DNA from 4 places in the Carnobacterium sp. 17-4 genome. Region 3 is predicted to be linked to each of the others. Evidence: predicted binding sites of a transcription regulator. Region 3 holds the regulator's gene; each other region holds the start of a gene.

Region 1 (3,220 bases), 1.1 Mb from region 3:
AGATTGAGGCTACTGCGCTATTAGGCGGAATTATTGTAGATACCAATAGTTTTTCTCTCAGAACAGGATCTCGTACTTTTGATGCTGCAAGTTATCTAAGGTCTTGCGGTGCAGATGCAGTTATGATCCAACGACTATTGAAAGAAGATAAAGAAACCTACCTTCTTCGTAGTCATTTAATTGAAACCATTGAATTTGTTACTAAAAATATAGCCGTTGCTGTTGGTGAAGAGAATGCTGTTTATGATACAGTGGTAGCAGCACAAACAGCTGATACCATGCTTTCAATGTCTAACGTAGATGCAGCTTTTGTAATCACTAAGCGTACAGATAATAAAATTGGCATAAGTGCCCGCAGTTTAGGCGAAATAAACGTTCAAGTTATTATGGAACAGCTAGGTGGCGGCGGACACTTATCTAATGCAGCTACGCAATTAGAAAATATTACGATAAAAGAAGCAAAAGAACAATTGCGTGAGGTTATTTTAAACAAAACTAAGGAGGAATAACATTATGAAAGTTATATTTTTAGCAGATGTAAAAGGTAAAGGTAAAAAAGGCGAGGTAAAAAACGTTGCTGATGGATATGCACATAACTTTTTATTGAAAAACAACTTAGCGAAAGAAGCTACTTCAGCTAGCATAAGTGAATTAAATGGTAAAATAAAAGCTGACGAGAAAAAAGAAGAAGAGATTCTACAAGAAGCTAAAAAGGTAAAAGAATTTCTCGAAAAAGATGAAAATGCAATCGAGATCAAAACTAAAGCAGCTGAAGATGGTCGTTTGTTTGGTTCCGTTACAACAAAACAAATCGCTGCTGCAGCTCAAAAACAGTTAAACATAAAACTTGATAAACGTAAAATTGAGTTGCCTGTTCCTATTAGAAGTTTAACGTCAATGAAAATTGATGTAAAAATTCACCCAGAAGTAGTTGCCACTATAACGGTAAGAGTCTTACCAGAAAATTAAATTAGCAAAAAAAGCATTTGGCTCAGTAGCATTATAAGAGTCAAATGCTTTTTTTTAAACTAACAATTATGGAACGAATGTTCTGTTTTCTAGATTGTGTTTCAAGTCCTTTTAAGGTAAAATAATAGAATTGAATACAACTATTTTACGGAAAATAATCGTACTGTTGATAGTGAAAGGGAGAGAATTTATTGGTACAAGAAGCTTTTCAAGATCGCTTACCACCACAGAGTATAGAGGCAGAACAAGCAGTTTTAGGTTCAATATTTTTAGATCCTGAAACGGTTGTCGGTGCTTTAGAATTTATTGAGTCTAAAGATTTTTATCGTCGGGGACATCAATTGATTTTTCAAGCAATGTTAGAATTAAATAACCATAATGAAGCTATTGATATCGTTACGGTAACCAATGCATTAGAATCTAAAAATCAGTTAGAAGACATTGGTGGAATGGCTTATCTAGCCGAGTTAGCTGTGTCAGTTCCAACAGCTGCTAATATGGAATATTACGCAAAGATAGTAGAACAAAAAGCTATTTTAAGAAATTTGATCCATACAGCAACAGATATTGTTACTAAAGGATATGAAGAAGGAGATGAGCTAGCTTCAATTCTAGATGAGGCAGAGCGCAGTATTCTAGAAGTATCTGAAAGACGTAACAGAAGCGGTTTTTTAGCCATCTCAGACGTGTTGAACAGTTCTATTGCTCAGATAGATCAACTTTATCAAAATAATGAAGAAATTACAGGTTTGCCGACTGGTTATCAAGCTTTAGATAAAATGACAGCTGGACTTCAAAAAGAAGAATTGATTATTTTAGCTGCGCGTCCCGCTGTAGGGAAAACGGCATTTGCTTTAAATATTGCTCAAAATATTGGAACAAAGACGGATGAAACAGTTGCCATTTTTAGTTTAGAAATGGGAGCAGAATCATTGGTCAATCGGATGCTTTGTGCAGAAGGAAGTATAGATGCTGGCCATTTGAGAACGGGGACATTATCAGAAGAAGAATGGCAAAGCCTGATTGTAGCTATGGGTAGTTTATCAAAAGCCAACATTTACATCGATGATACACCAGGGATTAGAATAGCTGAAATTCGTGCTAAATGTCGTCGATTAAAACAAGAAAAAGGTAACCTTGGCTTGGTATTAATTGATTATCTGCAATTAATTGAAGGTACTGGACGTGAAAGTAGACAACAAGAAGTCTCTGAAATTTCTCGTCAGTTAAAAAAATTAGCAAAAGAATTAAAAGTTCCGGTTATAGCGTTGTCCCAATTATCGCGTGGTGTGGAACAACGGCAAGATAAACGTCCAGTTTTAAGTGATATTCGTGAATCTGGATCAATCGAACAAGATGCTGATATCGTAGCCTTCTTATACCGTGATGACTATTATGATCGCGAAGAGGGAGAAGATGACGACGATCATGGATCAGCCGGTGAAGACAATGTGATAGAAGTCATTATCGAAAAAAACAGAAGTGGTGCCAGGGGTACAGTTAAACTTTTATTTATAAAAGAGTACAATAAGTTTTCTTCATTAAGTTATTATCCAGATGATATGGCACAACGCTAAAAAAGACTCATGCGAAATAATGTTCGCATTTTGTCTTTTTTTTTAAGAAATAAAAAATTAATGTTCGTTTATTTCGGTTTTTTTAGTTAAAATAAAATTAAATATTCGTTTTTTGTTGAAACAATCATCATTTACTGCTAAAATTAATAAGTATTTGGGTAAAAAAAAATTAATGAGGTGTTCATATGTCTTCAGTAGTAGTCGTTGGTACACAATGGGGCGATGAAGGAAAAGGTAAAATTACGGACTTTCTAAGTGAAAACGCGGAAGTCATTGCACGTTATCAAGGTGGTGACAATGCCGGACACACTATTCAATTTGATGGTGAAACTTACAAATTGCATTTAATCCCATCAGGAATTTTCTCTAAAGATAAAATCAGTGTTATTGGAAATGGTGTTGTTGTAAACCCTAAAGCACTTATTAAAGAGTTAGCTTATTTACATGACAAAGGAATAACAACAGAGAATCTACGTATTTCTGATCGTGCTCATGTTATCCTGCCTTACCATATTCAATTAGATCAATTACAAGAAGATTCTAAAGGCGATCAAAAACTTGGAACAACGATCAAAGGAATTGGACCAGCATATATGGATAAAGCGGCTCGTATTGGTATCCGAATTGCTGATTTACTAGATAAAGAAATTTTTGAAGAACGCTTACGCATTAAT
Region 2 (3,220 bases), 390 kb from region 3:
GCTGCTATTGAAATTGATATGGATCCTTTGTTAGTAGATGTAAATGTACATCCGACAAAGCAAGAAGTTCGTATTAGTAAAGAAAAAGAATTGATGCAATTGATAGAGTCCGCTATTCATGAGAGTCTAAGTAAAGAACAACTTATCCCGGATGCTTTAGAAAATTTATCTTTTAAAAAGAAAACAGACTTGCCGATGGTGGAAACTGAACAGACAACGTTTCAGTTTCATCAAGAAAGAAACCCAGAAGTAAAAAATGAAAACAATAAAGAGTCCGAAAATAATTATTCATCTTCAACCTCTTATAATGCTCATCATCAATCTAGATCTTTTGAAAAGGATAGTGTAGATGAGGAAGAAAAAGATTCGTTTTTCTTGAAAGAAAATACTCAAGAGACTCCCTTTGGATATGCTCCGCAAGAAAGTCATATTGGAGAAGTCCCAAATAAACTAGTCAGTGAATTAGTTGATTATCACCAAGAATCGCCATTAAAAACAGCAAGTAAATTAATGGAGAAAAAAAAGATCCCTACTGAATCCGTTGACCAATTTCCAACGCTAGAATATGTTGGTCAAATGCATGGAACGTACTTATTTGCGCAAAATGATAAAGGGTTGTATATCTTGGATCAGCATGCCGCTCAAGAACGAATAAAATACGAATACTTCCGGAAAAAGATTGGCGAAGTCAGTAATGATCTACAGGATTTATTGGTACCTATAATGCTGGATTACCCGAATAGCGATGCAATCAAGATCAAAGAAAATAATGATGCATTGGAGACTGTGGGTATTTTCTTAGAACCATTTGGCCAAAATAGCTTTCTGCTAAGAAGTCATCCTGTATGGTTTAACCAAGGCGAAGAAGAGAGCATCGTAAGAGAAATGATTGATTTGTTATTGGAGCAAGGCAGCATAAGTGTTGCTAAGTTTAGAGAAGCTACAGCAATAATGATGAGTTGTAAAGGCTCGATCAAAGCAAATCATTATTTGAATGATGCAGAAGCTAGAGCATTATTAAAAGACTTAAAGAAGACAGAAAATCCATATAATTGCCCGCATGGAAGACCAGTATTGATTCATTTTACTAATAAAGATATGGAAAAAATGTTCAAACGTATCCAAGACCCTCATTGAATTCAATAAATTAAATTCAATAAATTGAAGCAATTCTTTAAAAAGTGTAGAATGAAAGTAGAATCAAAAAGGAGGATTTTCATGAGCACCTATGATAAAAACGAATTGAAAAATAAGTTAACTGATATTCAATATGAAGTAACTCAAAATGAAGCTACTGAACGTCCATTTACAGGTGAGTACGACGACTTTTATAAAGATGGTATTTTTGTAGACATTATCAGTGGAAAACCATTATTCTCTTCAAATGATAAATATGATGCAGGATGCGGTTGGCCATCATTCACAAAACCAATTGAAGAAGAAGAAGTTATTGAAAAAATGGATGTGAAATTTGGTATGCAACGCACTGAAGTGAGAAGTTCAGATGCGAACTCTCATTTAGGACATGTCTTTCCGGATGGTCCTCAAGATAAGGGTGGTTTACGCTACTGTATCAATTCAGCAGCTTTAAGATTTGTACCAGTGGATAAATTAGAAGAAGAAGGGTACGACAGTTACCGAAAATTATTTGCTTAATGTAGTAAGTTAAATAGGAAAAGCACTCTCTAACTGTTTACACAGTTTAGAGGGTGCTTTTATATTTTGTCTAGGATTTTTTAGGCAGCAGCTCCTTTTATGGATGCAAATGTGGTAAAATAAATAGCGAACAGGTGTGCCTTTTTGCATCTAGTAAAACGATAGAATGAGTGAATGGAGAAAATAATATGTATGAATATATTAAAGGGATAGTGACCTTTGTTAGTCCTGCGTACATTGTCCTTGAAACAAATGGGATAGGGTACCAATTATTTATAGCTAACCCTTTTCGCTTTTCAAGTAAATTAAATGAGGAAATAACAATTTATGTACACCAAGCTGTTCGAGAAGATGCGATTACGTTATATGGTTTTAAAGATTATACTGAAAAACAATTGTATTTAAAATTGCTTAGCGTTTCAGGTATTGGTCCAAAAAGTGGATTAGCTATTTTAGCTAATGATAATCATCAAGGTCTAGTACAAGCAATTGAAAATGAAGACGCAGCTTATTTAACAAAATTTCCAGGAGTGGGTAAAAAAACGGCATCACAGATCGTTTTGGATCTAAAAGGGAAATTAGCTGACTTGACAGTTGCACCATTAGAAAATGCAGCTGATTATCAACAGGAATTAGTATTGTCCACTAATTACAATCATGTTACTGAAGCAATGGAAGCTCTAGAAGCGTTAGGGTACAGTGCGAAAGAAATTAAAAAAATTGAACCGCAAATTCGTAAATTAAATAAAGAATCAACAGATGCTTATTTACGAGAAGCTTTGCGATTATTGATGAAGAAGTAAGCAAAGTGCAAAAAAAGAAAAGTGGTGAAAAACAATGAATCCAGAAGAACGCATAATTTCCGGTGATAGCAGCACGACTGAAGAAATTTCGTTAGAAAAGTCATTACGCCCGCATTATTTAGCGGAATACATCGGCCAAGAAAAAGTAAAAAGAGAATTGTCGATTTATATAGAAGCAGCAAAGAATCGTGAAGAAGCGCTAGACCACGTCTTACTTTATGGCCCACCTGGTTTAGGGAAAACAACAATGGCAATGGTGATCTCAAATGAAATGGGCGTAGCCATACGAACAACAAGTGGTCCTGCAATCGAGAAAGCAGGAGATTTAGTTGCTCTTTTGAATGAGTTGGAAGCTGGTGACGTTCTATTTATAGATGAAATCCATCGTATGCCAAGACTAGTTGAAGAAATGTTGTATTCTGCTATGGAGGATTACTTTGTAGACATCATTGTAGGACAAGGGCCAACTGCACACCCTGTTCACTTCCCGTTGCCACCTTTTACTCTTGTGGGTGCAACAACCAGAGCAGGATTGTTATCAGCTCCTTTAAGGGACCGTTTTGGAATTGTCTCGCATATGGAATATTACACAGTAGAAGAACTGAGTGATATTGTTTTGCGTTCAGCAGATATCTTTAATACTGAAATAATCGAATCAGGTGCAATCGAAATTGCCAGACGATCGAGAGGGACTCCTCGGGTAGCAAACCGCTTGTTAAAACGTGTAAGGGATTATGCTCAAGTAGAATCCAACGGTGTGA
Region 3 (3,220 bases):
CAATAGCATGACCCTTTTTGTTGTACACTGCAGCTAAATGAGCTTCTGTCATCGCCATTCCAACAGCATTTGCAATTCCTTGACCTAATGGGCCAGTTGTTGCTTCTACTCCATCAGTATGGTTCACTTCTGGATGTCCAGGTGTTTTACTGTCCCATTGACGGAACTGTTTTAAATCATCAATTTTAACATCATATCCAGCTAAATGCAGCAAGCTGTATAATAACATTGATCCATGTCCAGCTGATAATACAAAACGGTCACGGTCAAACCATTTCGAGTTTTTTGGATTTACTTTTAATTGTTTAGTCCACAATGTGTAAGCCATTGGAGCAGCCCCCATAGGTAATCCTGGGTGTCCAGAATTGGCTTTTTGTATACCATCCATACTTAGTGTTCTTATTGTATTTACTGCTAATTGGTCTGTGTTATCAAACAAAAAAATCATCCTTTCGATTTTAACTCTCTTATCGTACTCTATTAGTTTACTATTATTTCACTTCAAGTGCAACGCTTTCACGGTTAGAATGTTATTAAATGGGAGAACTTCATGATTATCACATTAATGAACAAACACTCTATTATCTCCCGTGAAGACCTTTATCTTTTTGTATGTCTTTCAATTTATCGGGGGTTACGTCATTGCCTTCTTCATCTACAATTTTTACACCCTCAATGGTATTTCTCATTCCGCCTCGAAAAGCTGTTATATAATCATCTCTTAATTTTTTTTGTTCAATTTGTTCTTGAATAGTCAATCCTTTGTTTTTTGATTTATTTGCTAATTCATTTATTCGTTCTATTTGATCTTTTGGCAACATCTAATCACTCCACTTTTTTATTTATTATTCAACTATAACAAATTTCTTTGAAAAAAACACCTTTTAATCCTCTAAATCTACGAACGTTTGTTTGATTTGTTCTATCATATATGGTAATCTTAAAATGATAAAATAATAGAAACGAGGTGTTTATATATATTATGAGTAAAAATCCCGAATCAAGACAAGTTGAAGTTCTACAATATATATACAGTCAAGTTAAATTGAAAGGATACCCTCCAACTGTAAGAGAAATTGGAACGGCTGTTTCTTTATCTTCTACCTCAACCGTTCATGGTCACCTTTCTCGTTTAGAAAAAAATGGTTATATCCAAAGAGATCCCAGCAAACCAAGAGCAATAGAACTAACACAACTAGGATTATCAAAATTAGGCATTGCACTTGATAAAATACCTTTATTGGGAACTGTAACAGCTGGTGAACCAATCTTAGCTGTAGAAGAAGCGACAGATTATTTTCCACTACCTCCAAACTTGCAATTTGAAAACGACTCTCTTTTTATGTTAACCATACGTGGAGAAAGCATGATCAATGCTGGTATTTTTGATGGTGATGAAGTGATCATTCGTAAACAAAGCACAGCAAATAATGGCGATATTGTCATTGCTATGACCGTAGAAGATGAAGCAACTTGTAAAAGATTTTATAAGGAAGAAGATCATTACCGATTAGAACCAGAAAATGACACTATGAGTCCTATTCTACTTAATGAATTAACGATTTTAGGCAAAGTAATCGGATTGTATCGTAGTCATATTCAATAAAAAAACGAAGAACCGGGTTTTATCCGGTCCTTCGTTTTTTATTTTATCGTTTTAAGTGCACAACAATTTATCTTGTGGTTGCACTATAAACCTTTTTAACCTAATAAATTTTTTACAGGAGCAAAAGTTTTTCGATGAATAGGACATATTCCGTGTTTTTCTAATCCTTCTAAATGGATTTTTGTTCCATAACCCGCATTCTTAGAAAAACCATATCCCGGATATAACGTATCATATTCGGCCATCATTCTGTCTCTTGTTACTTTCGCAATAATACTAGCAGCAGCTATAGACAAACTTTTTGAATCTCCCTTGATGAAGCTTTCTTGGGGAATAGTGATTGGTAGATGCATTGCATCAATAAGCAATTGTTCTGGCTGTTGAGGTAGTTGCTCAACAGCTTCAATCATAGCCAGCTTAGTTGCTTGGTAAATATTGACTTTATCAATTACTTGATGGTCTTTTATACCAATCCCAATAGCTAATGCAGATTCTTGAATTTGGTCAAATAACACTTCTCTTTTTGCACTTGATAATTGTTTAGAGTCATTGATTTCCAGTACATTAAAATCTTGCGGCAATATGACCGCAGCTGCAACAACAGGGCCAGCTAATGGACCTCTTCCTACCTCATCGATTCCAGCAACAAATTGTGTTCCTTGTTCCCAAAAAAATTGCTCTATTTGCAGCATTTCTTGTTGTTTTTCGAGAATCAATTGTTGTTTTCTCATTTGATTTTCCCAAGATTTATACGCATTTAATACACCTTTACGTGAATCGCTCTTGATAAAAACCAATCGTTCATCATCCGTATGGGTAATGGTCGTTAGTAGTTCCTTTATTGCCGTAATGGTCAACGGTTTTTCCATTTTAGCTATCCTGCCTTTTTGGTAAAGAAATCGGCGCTATATCTAATGTGTATTTCCCAATTTTACCGCTTCTAATTTCAAAAACAATCAATTCAGCTGCACGAGTATAGTCTTCTTTATACCCTTTACGTTCGCTGATCAACATAAGCAATTCTGGCGATTCAAGATCCAATTCTTCTTCAGTTAATCTGTATCGTTTAGCAAGCATTTCTGGATTTCGAATTTTCATTTCTTCCAATCCATACATTGCAATTTCATCTAGCTGTAAAATAGTGTCTTTAATTGCTCCAGTTAAAGCCAATTTCTTTCCAATTTCAGGATCTTCAAACTTCGGCCAAAGAATTCCTGGCGTATCAAGCAATTCCAATTCTTTACCTAACTTCAGCCATTGTTGTGCCTTTGTCACACCAGGTTTATTTCCTGTTTGAGCAATATTTTTCTTTACAAAACGATTGATCAATGTTGATTTTCCAACGTTAGGAATTCCAATACTCATTGCTCGAATTGCACGAGGTTTTATACCTTTAGCGGCTCTTCTATCAAATTTTGGTTGTAAAAGCTCTTTTGCTTTTGCCATCAATTGTTTCATACCGTGTCCTTCTTGAGCAACAATTGGGACAGCCGCAATTCCTTGATCATTAAAATAGGCTACCCATTTTTTTGTTTCTAGTGGGTCCGCTAAATCACTTTTATTTAAAATGATGATTCTTGGTTTTTCTCCAATTATTTCATCTAATATTGGATT
Region 4 (3,220 bases), 130 kb from region 3:
ACAATTAAATTCTACTAGAATCTATAGGAAATTGCAAGTTATTAATAGTTTTTTTCCATTTTTACTAGATTCATTATTGTGTATTGTTATTTTAATTTGTACTGTGCAGTTATTTCTAAGATCATGTCTCTTATATTAGCTGCTTTTTCGAAGTTTAATTCTTTTGCTGCTACTTTCATTTCTACTTCCATACCATCAATCAACTCTAGACGTTGCTCTCTTGTCATCTTAGCAATGTTTTCTAAGCCAGATGCTCCCTCGTCCTCGCCTTTAACTACTGAAGTAATCGAGATCAAGTCACGAATATCTTTGATAATTGTTTTAGGTGTGATGCCATGTTTTTCATTGTATTCTTCTTGCGTTTCACGACGTCTCTCAGTCTCTGATATAGCGGCTCTCATAGAGTCTGTGATACGGTCCGCATACATAATGACTTTCCCGTTTTCATTACGTGCAGCCCTACCAATCGTCTGTACAAGTGAACGTTCGCTTCTTAAGAATCCTTCTTTATCTGCATCTAAAATAATAACCAATGATACTTCTGGGACATCGATACCTTCACGCAGCAAGTTGATACCAATCAACACGTCGTATACGCCTAAACGCAGATTTCGAATTATCTCGGTTCGTTCTAATGTCTTTATCTCACTATGCAAGTAGGCAACTTTAATTCCAACCTCTTTCAAGTAATCCGTTAGATCTTCTGACATTTTTTTAGTTAACGTAGTAATAAATACTCGCTCATTTTTTTCGGTTCGTTCATTTATTTCACCAATCAAATCATCAATTTGACCTTTGATTGGTCGCACTTCTATAATTGGATCTAATAATCCTGTAGGGCGAATGATTTGTTCAATAACTTCTGGAGCGCGTTCCAATTCATAAGGTCCTGGCGTTGCCGAAATATACATAATTTGATTTACGTGGTTTTCAAATTCTTCCAGACGAAGCGGACGGTTATCCAAAGCACTTGGCAATCTGAAACCATACTCAATCAATTGTGATTTTCTAGCTCTATCGCCGTTATACATCCCTCTAATTTGAGACATCGTGATATGAGACTCATCTATGACAATCAGAAAATCATCCGGGAAGAAATCAATTAACGTATACGGTGCTTCACCAGGTTTACGCCCATCCATGTGTCTAGAGTAATTTTCAATTCCTGAACAATACCCCATTTCCAACAACATTTCCAAATCATAGTTTGTTCGCTGTTCTAACCGTTGAGCTTCGATTAATTTATCTTCAGCCCGTAAAACTTTTAATCGCTCTTCTAGTTCTTCTTGGATATTTTTTATAGCCGATCTTGTTTGTTCATCGTTCGCTACAAAGTGAGTGGCCGGAAAAATAGGAACATGTTGAACATCGGCCTTGATTTCACCTGTTAAAACATCTACTTCTCTAATACGATCAATTTCATCTCCAAAGAACTCGACACGTATTGCTTCACTGTCACGTGATGCTAAGAAAATTTCCACTACATCTCCTCTAACACGAAAGCGTCCGCGTTGAAAGTCAATATCGTTACGTTCAAATTGCATGTCGACTAAACGACGTAACATCTCATCACGATTCATTTCAGTACCTACACGTAAAGACAGAACATGATCTCGATAGTCCTCAGGGTTAACCAGTCCATAGATACACGAAACAGAAGCTACTACAATGACATCTCTTCGTTCTAGCAATGCGCTCGTTGCGGAATGACGCAGTTTATCTATCTCATCGTTAACACTTGATTCTTTTTCAATAAAGGTATCACTTGAAGGAACATACGCTTCTGGTTGATAGTAGTCATAATAGCTAACAAAATACTCTACAGCGTTATCAGGAAAGAATTCTTTAAATTCACCATATAATTGACCTGCTAATGTTTTATTGTGTGCAATAACTAATGTTGGCTTATTTACTTCCTTAATGACATTTGAGACCGTAAATGTTTTTCCGGTTCCTGTGGCACCTAATAAGGTTTGTTCTTTCTCTCCAGCTTCGATACCTTTAATTAATTTTTTTATGGCATCCGGCTGATCACCACTAGGCTGGTATTTAGAAACCAGTTCAAATTGGTCTTTTGGCATTTCAAGTACCTCCTCGCACTTCTATTCAGTATAAAAAGAAGCCTGTCTAATTCAAGACACACATTTTTCAATTCTATTTTATTATTCTAGCACTGAACGTGTGTTCTTACAACTAATTTGATATAACTTCACTAGTATTCAAAAAATAAAAAAGCCTCAAGTCTTGAATACTCAAGACTTGAGGCTTTTTTATTTACTCTTTATAACAATGACCTCTTATTTAGCTAATTTAGCAGTTAAACGAGATTTGTCACGGTTAGCTTTATTTTTATGAATCAATCCTTTAGATGCAGCCATGTCAATTGCTTTGATTGCTTCTTTAAGTAATTGTTCAGAATTTTCGTTACCTGCTTCAATAGATTGAGCATATTTTTTAATAGCAGTACGCATTGAACTTTTTTGAACGTTGTTTTGTACAGCTGATTTTTCAGAAGTACGAACACGTTTGATTGCAGATTCGATGTTTGGCATTTGATTCACCCCACTTTCAATTATTTACAACTTAAAATAGTCTATTCTAGTTGTTTCAACAAATTCAATTATACATAAAGACAAGCTTCAATGCAATAAAAATGTGTAAAGTTTTTTTACTTGATAGCTGGATTATTTTAAACGCTTGTATTGGTCTCTGTTCGTTGCCTTTTTTTGCGCATACTGCAGAACGAATAATTCAAATTGCATTTCTTTATCGCCTTTTCCTGTCTTCAATCGATACTCAGCATCAATCAATCCATTATACGCTTCGATCAGCGAATGCTCCTCAATTTTCCTCATTTGTTGAATAGCTAATTTCACACGATAGGGATGCGTTTTTAATTGTTTAGCAATATCCCCTTGCTGATAGCCTTTCTTTTCTAAAATTTTGACTTGGATCAGTAATCTAAATTGAGAGGTCATAATCGCATTTATTTTAATAGGGTCTTCTTTTTGTAGTAATAAATCTTGGTATAAATTAAGCGCTTGTCCTACGTCTTTTTTCAAAACGTATTCATTTAGCGCAAAAATATTTTGTTCTAACGACTTAGCCACTAATTCTTGAACCGCATCTAGTGTAATAAATTTAGTATCTTGGGCATAAATAAAAAGTTTAGGCAATTCTCCCATCGCTACAGATAATTTCGCATCTGTTAATTGAATAA

The links. Region 3 encodes LexA, which represses DNA repair genes until DNA is damaged. Its sites were predicted from a motif close to CNAACANNTGTTNG; they were not measured.
Region 1: a site for LexA is predicted at 1,040-1,053, ahead of dnaB (replicative DNA helicase). Genes of this name have one in related genera too.
Region 2: a site for LexA is predicted at 1,784-1,797, ahead of ruvA (Holliday junction branch migration protein RuvA). Genes of this name have one in related genera too.
Region 4: a site for LexA is predicted at 2,175-2,188, ahead of uvrB (excinuclease ABC subunit UvrB). Genes of this name have one in related genera too.

Annotation. Positions count from the first base shown of each region.
Region 1 is NC_015391.1:12,069-15,288, forward strand. Features, by position in the region: gene CAR_RS00050 (DHH family phosphoesterase) at 1-509, shown strand, start outside; gene rplI (50S ribosomal protein L9) at 514-969, shown strand; gene dnaB (replicative DNA helicase) at 1,161-2,546, shown strand; gene CAR_RS00065 (adenylosuccinate synthase) at 2,732-3,220, shown strand, end outside.
Region 2 is NC_015391.1:708,063-711,282, forward strand. Features, by position in the region: gene mutL (DNA mismatch repair endonuclease MutL) at 1-1,137, shown strand, start outside; gene msrB (peptide-methionine (R)-S-oxide reductase MsrB) at 1,219-1,656, shown strand; gene ruvA (Holliday junction branch migration protein RuvA) at 1,845-2,459, shown strand; gene ruvB (Holliday junction branch migration DNA helicase RuvB) at 2,494-3,220, shown strand, end outside.
Region 3 is NC_015391.1:1,097,283-1,100,502, reverse strand. Features, by position in the region: gene tkt (transketolase) at 1-448, opposite strand, end outside; gene CAR_RS05380 (DUF896 family protein) at 582-821, opposite strand; gene lexA (transcriptional repressor LexA) at 983-1,606, shown strand; gene CAR_RS05370 (ribonuclease HII) at 1,702-2,475, opposite strand; gene ylqF (ribosome biogenesis GTPase YlqF) at 2,477-3,220, opposite strand, start outside.
Region 4 is NC_015391.1:965,656-968,875, reverse strand. Features, by position in the region: gene uvrB (excinuclease ABC subunit UvrB) at 87-2,081, opposite strand; gene rpsT (30S ribosomal protein S20) at 2,298-2,552, opposite strand; gene holA (DNA polymerase III subunit delta) at 2,685-3,220, opposite strand, start outside.